DNA from 4 places in the Ensifer sp. MJa1 genome. Region 1 is predicted to be linked to each of the others. Evidence: predicted binding sites of a transcription regulator. Region 1 holds the regulator's gene; each other region holds the start of a gene.
What was found. The regulator LexA, encoded in region 1, represses DNA repair genes until DNA is damaged. The targets are predictions, from matches to a motif close to TGTTCNNNNTGTGTTCNG.
Positions count from the first base shown of each region.

Region 2: dnaE (DNA polymerase III subunit alpha) is a predicted target of LexA. The motif match lies at 1,470-1,487, and genes of this name have one in related genera.
Region 3: MKZ91_RS02845 (ATP-dependent helicase) is a predicted target of LexA. The motif match lies at 775-792, and genes of this name have one in related genera.
Region 4: MKZ91_RS17985 (YifB family Mg chelatase-like AAA ATPase) is a predicted target of LexA. The motif match lies at 1,080-1,097, and genes of this name have one in related genera.

Region 1 is NZ_JAKUMO010000020.1:124,548-126,750, reverse strand. It holds gene MKZ91_RS23960 (hypothetical protein) at 1-185, opposite strand, end outside; gene MKZ91_RS23955 (hypothetical protein) at 452-748, shown strand; gene lexA (transcriptional repressor LexA) at 983-1,702, shown strand; gene MKZ91_RS23945 (hypothetical protein) at 1,787-2,119, opposite strand.
Region 2 is NZ_JAKUMO010000027.1:33,726-35,928, reverse strand. It holds gene dnaE (DNA polymerase III subunit alpha) at 1-1,209, opposite strand, end outside; gene MKZ91_RS27030 (hypothetical protein) at 1,624-2,199, shown strand.
Region 3 is NZ_JAKUMO010000002.1:5,841-8,043, forward strand. It holds gene MKZ91_RS02840 (TerC family protein) at 1-541, opposite strand, end outside; gene MKZ91_RS02845 (ATP-dependent helicase) at 920-2,203, shown strand, end outside.
Region 4 is NZ_JAKUMO010000013.1:32,718-34,920, reverse strand. It holds gene MKZ91_RS17990 (zinc-dependent alcohol dehydrogenase family protein) at 42-1,025, shown strand; gene MKZ91_RS17985 (YifB family Mg chelatase-like AAA ATPase) at 1,167-2,203, shown strand, end outside.

The sequences.
Region 1 (2,203 bases):
AAACCGATCCGCAATATCGCGCCGGCGTCATAGCTCGTCGCCGCGTAGCACGATCCTCCAAGTGACGGATCGGAGCCGACGGTCCAGGCATTGACCCGCTTCCAAATGTTCGACCGCGCCTCCTCCGCGCACGCGGCGCCCGTCGCAATCAACAGGCCGAGAAAGGCCAGCGGCAATCTATGCATGTGGTCACCCCATTTTCCCCGCAAAGTTATAGGATTCGTGTGACCTGTCGAGATGGCAAAGGAGATGCGCGACCGGCAATTGCGCCATCTCGGTCATGGCCACCCAAGCCCATTGCCAGCAATTGTGGCCTTGCGGTCACGGCGCTGCACCAAACAGCTGTTGAACACGGCAGCGGGATCCCGCTGATCGCTGGACTTCGGAACGAAAGCGCGGTTCACATCGTTAACCGCCCCGTAGTCCCCCCAAATCAAAGTGGACGATCACCGTGCTTGCCGCCCTGCTCATCGCCTCGATCGTTGCATCGCCGAACATCCCGAATACCTTGCTCAGCGCCGCAACCGTAGATGAACTGCAGGCCGACTTCGAATCGGCCGTTCCTTGTCATCAGATCGACGGGCGCAAGGTTTGGAAGGGCGCCATCGCCTACTACATCCAGTCGTTCGTCTATGATGGCGACACGCCGGTGGCCACGGACGCAGCAGACGCGGTTCTGCCCGAAGACAACAGCGCCGAGACGGTGAAGGAATTCGAGGACGCGTGCTCGGGCATTCAACCGGCTTGAAAGGCGCTCGGCGGTCGGTCTGATTCGATCAAAGCCGCCGTTCCACGCCCCTGCTCAGTCGCTCGGCCATGCCGCAGAGCGTCCGATAGCCCATTTTCAGCCATACAACCCGCCGATCGAACCGATTCGATGCGTCAACAGGTGGCATTCACCGAATTTTAGGCACTTGCGGAACACATATGGAACAGATAGTGTCTGTTCTTGATTTGTTTCACGCTTCTGGAGCGACGTGCCATGCTGACCCGCAAGCAACAGGAATTGCTTCTTTTCATTCACGAGCGAATGAAGGAATCGGGCGTGCCGCCGTCGTTCGACGAGATGAAGGATGCGCTCGACCTCGCCTCCAAGTCCGGTATCCACCGGTTGATTACAGCCCTTGAAGAACGCGGCTTCATTCGGCGACTGCCAAACCGGGCACGCGCGCTTGAGGTCATCAAGCTCCCGGAAGCCTACGCCTCGAACCAGCAGCCGCGTCGCGGTTTTTCGCCAAGCGTCATCGAAGGAAGCCTCGGCAAACCGCCGGCGCCAGCCCCTGCCGCACCGAAGCCGGCTCCCGTCGCCGACAATACTTCGGTTTCCGTTCCGGTCATGGGGCGCATCGCTGCCGGTGTTCCGATCTCAGCCATCCAGAACAACACCCATGACATTACCGTTCCGCTCGACATGATCGGTAGCGGCGAGCACTACGCGCTCGAGGTGAAGGGCGATTCGATGATCGAAGCTGGCATTTTCGACGGCGACACGGTGATCATCCGCAACTCCAATACGGCCAATCCGGGCGACATCATCGTGGCGCTGGTTGACGATGAGGAAGCAACGCTGAAGCGGTTCCGTCGCAAGGGTGCGTCGATTGCGCTTGAAGCCGCCAACCCGGCCTATGAGACCCGCATTTTCGGCCCCGATCGGGTCAAGATCCAGGGCAAGCTCGTCGGCTTGATCCGGCGCTACCACTAACCGTTACCGGAATTTGGATCTTAAGCGCATCTCGCCGCCATTTTCGGCAGCGAGAGCAGCTTGCGGGCGGCGTTTGCCGCACGCTTACTCGTGGATCGTGTATTCGCCGAGCTCGCAGAGGTCCTGGGTGTCTTCGGTCGTATCGAGGCCCGAGCCCTCCTCGAACTCGAAGCGCATGTCGTATTTGCAAACATCGCGGCCGTCGGCGATCGTGATCTCGATGTTTTCGCCGGGGTTCAGGACCTGCCGGCCAAAAACGTCGTCCTCCCATTCGTTGACGCCAACCGGCGACGTGTAGAAGTTGGTGAGCACCGCGCTTGTGTTGTTCTTCAGTTTGAACACCAGGTCTTCAGCGCGCGCCCCGATCGTGGTTGCGGCCATCATGGCCGAAGCCACCAGGACAAATTTCATCTTCATATGTGCGTTGCCTCCGTTTCGATTGATGACGGACGCTACCGATGCGGCTGATGTCAGCGGAGTCATTGTTCCCCTCTACCGATT
Region 2 (2,203 bases), on a different contig from region 1:
GATCGTCAGCGCATAGGCAACGAGCGAGCCCGCGCCCGAACCGCGGCCCGGGCCGACGGGAATGTCATGCTGCTTTGCCCATTTGATGAAGTCGGCAACGATCAGGAAGTAGCCGGGGAACTTCATGCGCTCGATAACGCTGAGCTCGAAGGCCAGCCGCTCACGATAGTCCTGTTCGCTGTAGCCGGTCGCCATGCCAAGCCGAGCCAGACGTTCCTCGAGCCCCTCCTCCGCCTGGCGGCGCAGTTCGTTTGCCTCGGCGCGCTCGGCCTCCTCCGGATCCGCGGTGGCTCCGGTGAACCGCGGCAGGATCGGCCCGCGGGTCTTCAGCATGAAGGAGCAACGCCGGGCAATCTCGACGGTGTTTTGCAACGCCTCGGGCAGGTCGGCAAACAGCGCCGCCATTTCCTTGCGGCTCTTCAGGTAATGATCGGGCGTCAGACGGAAGCGGCTGTCGTCCGAGACCATGGCATTGTGCGCAACTGCCATCAGCGCGTCATGCGCCTCATAGTCGGACGGCGACGGGAAGAAGGCTTCGTTGGTGGCCACCAGCGGAACATCGAACTTGTAGGCAAGGTCGATCATCCGGCTTTCATGGCGGCGATCGTAGCCACCATGGCGCTGCAGCTCGATATAGAGTCGGTCGCCGAAAAGATCATGCAGGGCTTCAAGGCGCGCCTCGGCCAAGGCCGTCGATCCCGCCTTAAGAGCCATGTCCACAGGGCCAGTGGACGCGCCAGTCAGCGCGATCAAGCCCTCGGTACCGCATTCGGCCAGCCAGGAGCGAGTGATCCGCGTCGCCTGGCTGCCCTCGCCACTGAGATAGGCGCGGCTCACCAGGTCCACGAGCCGAGTGTATCCATCGTCGGTGGCTGCAATCAGCACGATCGCCGGAAGCTTGGCGAGCTGTTGCGCATGACCGCGCCGATCGCCTTCCGTCTCATCCTCCATGTCGATGGAAAGCTGGCAGCCGGTAAGCGGCTGCAACCCGTCACTGGCCGCCTTCTGCGAGAACTCGAGCGCGGCGAATAGATTGTTGGTGTCGGCGATCCCGATCGCCGGCTGATCGTCGGCAACGGCCTTGCCGATAACCTTCTTCAAGGGCAGCGCGCCCTCGAGCAACGAGAAGGCCGAGTGGACACGCAGATGCACAAACTGCGGATCCGTGCCGAGCGCCTCACTCGATACTGTCTTGCCGTCGTCTGCCATTGTCGCACCCTGATTCCTGTCTGGCTGGCAGGATATCCCGCTTATCACCCGACATGTCCAGTTTCACCTGACATGTCATCCCGTTATTCAACCGGGGAAAGGCAGTTGCGGAGGTGCTTGGGATGAATGTCGGCGCCCGCCTCAGAGGCCGAGCGCAATGAAGGAGATGCTTGCGATGAACAGGCCCATCGAAGTGAAGGCGGCGAGGTCACGAACAAAATCAGTCATAACATGGCTCCTTTTCCGTTATGTTTTTACTTTGTTCCATTTTTGTTCTCTCGTCAAGCGACCCACAGGCGTTCTATTCACGATGGTTAACCCGGTGGGCGAACGCAGGTTAATCAATGAGGAAGCCGCTTGAGGAAAGCGCCGCGCCCGCCTATCAAGAGGAACAACCACGTGGAGTGTTTCGACATGCCTACACGCCGCCTGCTTCTCCCGATGCTGTTCCTGCTCCCGACCTTTGCCTCCGCGGCAGAAGCGATCGATCCAGCCCACATTGTTTCGGCCACGACCGGCGACTGGAACAAGGACGGCGACGCGGACCTTGCCTTGATCGTGCGTCCCGCCGACGGAAGTGACGAGGACAACGGCATCTATCTTTATCTCGCGGGTAAGAATGGCGCCCTGGAGCTGAAGTCGGCGATCCCGAACAAGGTCTGGGGCCGCGTCGAGGTTGCCGGACAGACGCCGTCGATCGAGGCGCTGCCGAGCGGTTCCTTGCTGATCATCAGCCACAACGATTCGGTCGGGCGCGACCGCTGGGAGCAGAAACTGACGGTCGCCTATCGCAATTTCGAGTTCGTCGTCGCAGGCTATACCTACTCGTCCTACGATACGCTCGATCCCGACAACACCGCGCAGTGCGACCTCAACGTTTTGACGGGCAAAGGCAATTCCAACGACAAGCCCGTCGCCACCAAGGGCGAACTCGTTCTTCTCAAGGACTGGAACGACGACCGCGGCCAGAAGGCGTGCGTCCTGCAATAATCAA
Region 3 (2,203 bases), on a different contig from region 1:
GCTCCTCAGTGACGTTGAACCGGCTGCGCATGAAGCGCACGAGCGCGTTGTCGGAAACATTTGGTTCTGCCTCTTTCATCACCAGCATCTTGATGCCGGTAAACACGAGGAAGGCCGCGAAGATGTAAAGGACCCAGGAGAATTCGGCGACCAGCGTCGCGCCGACGCCAATCATGATCGCGCGCAGCACGATCACGCCGAGAATGCCCCAGAACAGCACCCGATGCTGGTATAAGCGGGGAACGGCGAAGAAGGAGAAGATCAGGGCGATGACGAAGACATTGTCGAGTGCCAGCGTCTTTTCGACCACGAAGCCGGTCATATAAGCAAGGCCGGCTTCGGAACCGAGATACCACCAGACCCAGCCACCGAAGGTCAGGCCAAGCGCAATGTAGAAGGCGGAAAGCTTGACGCTTTCAGCAACGCCGATCTCCTTGTTCTCCTTATGGAGAATACCAAGGTCGAACGACAGGATGGCGATGACGAGGGCGAAAAAGCTCGCCCACATCCAGAGCGGCGTTCCCAGCCACACGATAGACATGAAGGAAAAGTCCACAGACGGGTCCCCAATCGGCACATGATGTCGGAATAAGGTCCGACATCGCAAGAGTGCCGAAGCTCTCGCCAGAGGGGCCCGGACCAGCGGGTCAGGCGGCAGATAGGAGGCGGATTTTCTCGGTTCAAGTGCGACGCTCCGATTTTTTCGTCGACCGTCGTGGTCCCTGTCACGTCCCCGTCTTCTGCGGGGGTTTGCGGTCGCGACCGAAGCTGATAAGTTCCTTTTTTGTTCCGACTCGTTTGCATTGGACGAGCAGCTGCGCTTCGACCTCGAGGGAGGGGATGCAGTTTCTGTTCATCGGTTCAAAGGGTTAGGCGGGATGAAGAGGCCGGAAATTTTGCCTGGAATGCATAGGGACGAATGAGCGCAGCCTATCTGGAAAAACTCAATGACCGTCAGCGCGAAGCGGTGGTGCATGGTGTCGGTTTGCCGGAAGGCCAGGCCGGCGGCCCGCTGCTCATCATAGCCGGCGCCGGCTCCGGCAAGACCAATACGCTTGCCCATCGCGTGGCGCATCTGATCGTCAACGGCGCCGATCCGCGCCGCATCCTGTTGATGACCTTTTCCCGCCGCGCGGCAGCCGAGATGACGCGCCGTGTCGGACGCATCTGCCGTCAGGTCCTCGGCGACAACGCTGCGGTCATGACGGATGCGCTCGGCTGGGCCGGCACTTTCCATGGCATCGGCGCGCGGATCCTGCGGATCTATGCCGAACAGATCGGCCTTGGGCCGGACTTCACGATTCACGACCGGGAAGACAGTGCCGACCTGATGAACCTTGTTCGTCACGAGCTCGGGTTTTCCAAGACGGACAATCGCTTCCCGACCAAAGGCACGTGCCTTGCCATCTATTCGCGCATCGTGAATTCGGAGAGTTCCATCACCGATGTGCTGAAGTCCGCCTATCCCTGGGTCACGGGCTGGGACGATGAGCTCAAGGCGCTGTTTGCCGGTTATGTCGAGGCGAAGCAGGCGCAGAACGTGCTCGATTACGACGATCTCCTGCTCTACTGGGCGCAGATGGTTTCCAACGCGGACCTGGCCGAGGACATCGGCAAGCGTTTCGATCATGTGCTTGTCGACGAGTACCAGGATACCAATCGCCTTCAGGCGTCGATCCTGATGTCACTCAAACCCGGCGGCCATGGCCTGACGGTGGTCGGCGACGATGCCCAGTCGATCTATTCCTTCCGCGCCGCCACGGTCCGCAACATTCTCGATTTTCCGAACGCCTTCTCGCCGGCGCCTGCCGACGTCATCACGCTCGACCGCAATTACCGCTCGACCCAGCCGATCCTCGCTGCCGCCAATGGCGTGATCGGGCTCGCCCGTGAACGCTTCACCAAGAACCTCTGGACGGACCGAGAGTCGGAGCAGCGCCCGATGCTCGTCACCGTCAAGGACGAGGCGGATCAGGCGGCCCATATCGTCGAGCAGGTTCTTGCCAACCGCGAGATCGGCATCCTTTTGAAGCAGCAGGCCGTGCTGTTTCGCTCGTCCAGTCACAGCGGCACGCTCGAGGTCGAACTCACCCGCCGCAACATTCCCTTCGTCAAGTTCGGCGGCCTGAAGTTCCTCGACAGCGCGCACGTCAAGGACCTGCTCGCGGTCCTGCGCTTTGCGCAGAACCCTCGTGACCGCGTC
Region 4 (2,203 bases), on a different contig from region 1:
AGCGCGACGGAGATAGAGAGATGTCCAAGAAGCAAAAGACGATGCGTGCAGCCCTGCTCGAAGCCCATGGCGGACCGTTCAGGCTGGCTGAGATTGCCCGGCCGGAACCCGGCCAGGGCGAAGTTCTGGTGCGGATCCATGCAAGCGGCGTCAACCCGTTGGACATCAAGATCCGCGCCGGCACCGCCGCGCACGCCAGGCATCCCCTGCCGGCGATCCTGGGCATCGATCTCGCCGGCGTGGTCGAGGCCGTTGGGGCCGAAGTGAAAGCATTTCGCCCGGGAGACGAAGTTTACGGAATGACCGGAGGGGTCGGTGGTATTCAGGGATCGCTTGCTGAGTACGCCGCCGTCGATGCACGTCTCATCGCCCGCAAGCCGGCCAATCTCGGCTTTGGCGAGGCAGCGGCCTTGCCGCTCGTTTTCATCACCGCCTGGGAAGGGCTTGTGGATCGAGCCGGCGTGCGCGCCGGCCACAAAGTGCTGATCCAGGGTGGCGCCGGCGGCGTCGGCCATGTCGCCGTCCAGATCGCGCGCGCCTTCGGGGCCGATGTCTATGCCACCGGCAGTGCCGGACAGCGGCAAGCGATCGAAACGCTTGGAGCGACCGCGATCGACTACCGCGCTGAGACGGTCGAGGACTATGTCGCCGCCCATACCGACGGCGCGGGCTTTGACACTGCCTATGACACCGGCGGTGGCGCCATCCTCGATGCGTCTTTTGCGGCGATCAGGCGCTTCGGTCATGTCGTCAGTTGCCTTGGCTGGGGCAATCACGCGCTGGCGCCCCTGTCGTTTCGGGGTGGCAGTTATTCCGGCGTCTTCACGCTGCTGCCGCTTTTGACCGGGATCGGGCGGGAGCATCATGGCGCCATCCTGGCTGAGGCGACCCGCCTGGCGGAGGCGGGCAAGCTCGCGCCGATCGTCGAAGCCAGGTCATTCTCCCTTGGCGAGGTCGCGGCTGCGCACGTCATAGTCGAGGACCGTAGTGCGCGCGGCAAGGTCGTGGTGGATGTGACGCGCTGAAAGCATGGTCCCGGGCGAGCCAGGAGGCAATCGGCCACCGGGCTTACGGCCAAATGTTCTTTAATTGTTCTTGTTTTTGTACGCGAACCGTGCAAGACTCCATTCTGCAACCCAGAGCGGTTGCGGGGCGAGGGAGCAAACATGGTCGCGCGTGTCAGCACGGTCGCATTTCAGGGTATCGAGGGTGTTCCGGTCGATGTTCAGGTGATGGTTGCACCCGGCAAGGTCGGCATGCAGATCGTCGGCCTGCCCGACAAGGCGGTCGCCGAAAGCCGAGAGCGGGTGCAGGCGGCCCTTCATGCCTCCGGCCTCGCTCTGCCGGCCAAGCGCGTCACCGTCAATCTGGCGCCTGCCGACCTGCCCAAGGAGGGCAGCCATTTCGACCTCGCAATCGCGCTTGGACTGATGGCAGCACTCGGCGCCATCCCCGGCGATGCGCTTGCCCCCTATGTCGTGATCGGCGAGCTCAATCTCGATGGCACCATTGCCGCCGTCGCCGGTGCGCTTCCCGCTGCGATCGGCGCGAATGCGCTCGGCAAGGGGCTGATCTGCCCGGCCGAAAGCGGGCCGGAAGCGGCCTGGGCGGGTGCGGAGATCGACATTCTCGCGCCGCGCAGCCTGATCGCGATCGCCAATCACTTTCGCGGAACGCAGGTGCTGTCGCGGCCCGAGGCTGCGATCCGCTCAAGCGCAGCCAACCTGCCCGATCTCGGCGACATCAAGGGCCAGGAAAGCGCCAAGCGGGCGCTGGAGGTGGCGGCCGCCGGCAACCACAATCTGCTGATGGTCGGCCCGCCCGGTTCGGGCAAGTCGATGCTCGCCGCCCGCCTGCCGTCGATCCTGCCGCCGCTCAATCCGGCCGAGCTGCTCGAAGTGTCGATGATCCACTCGATCGCCGGGCAATTGCCGGGCGGCAAGCTCTCGGACCGGCGGCCGTTCCGCACGCCGCATCATTCCGCAACCATGGCGGCCATGGTCGGCGGTGGCTTGCGTGCCAAGCCCGGCGAAGCCTCGCTTGCCCACAACGGTGTGCTGTTCCTCGACGAGTTTCCGGAGTTTACGCCACAGGTTCTCGACGCGCTACGCCAGCCGCTCGAAACCGCCGAGTGCATCATTGCGCGGGCCAACCACCGTGTCAGCTATCCCGCGGCAATCCAGCTCGTCGCCGCCATGAACCC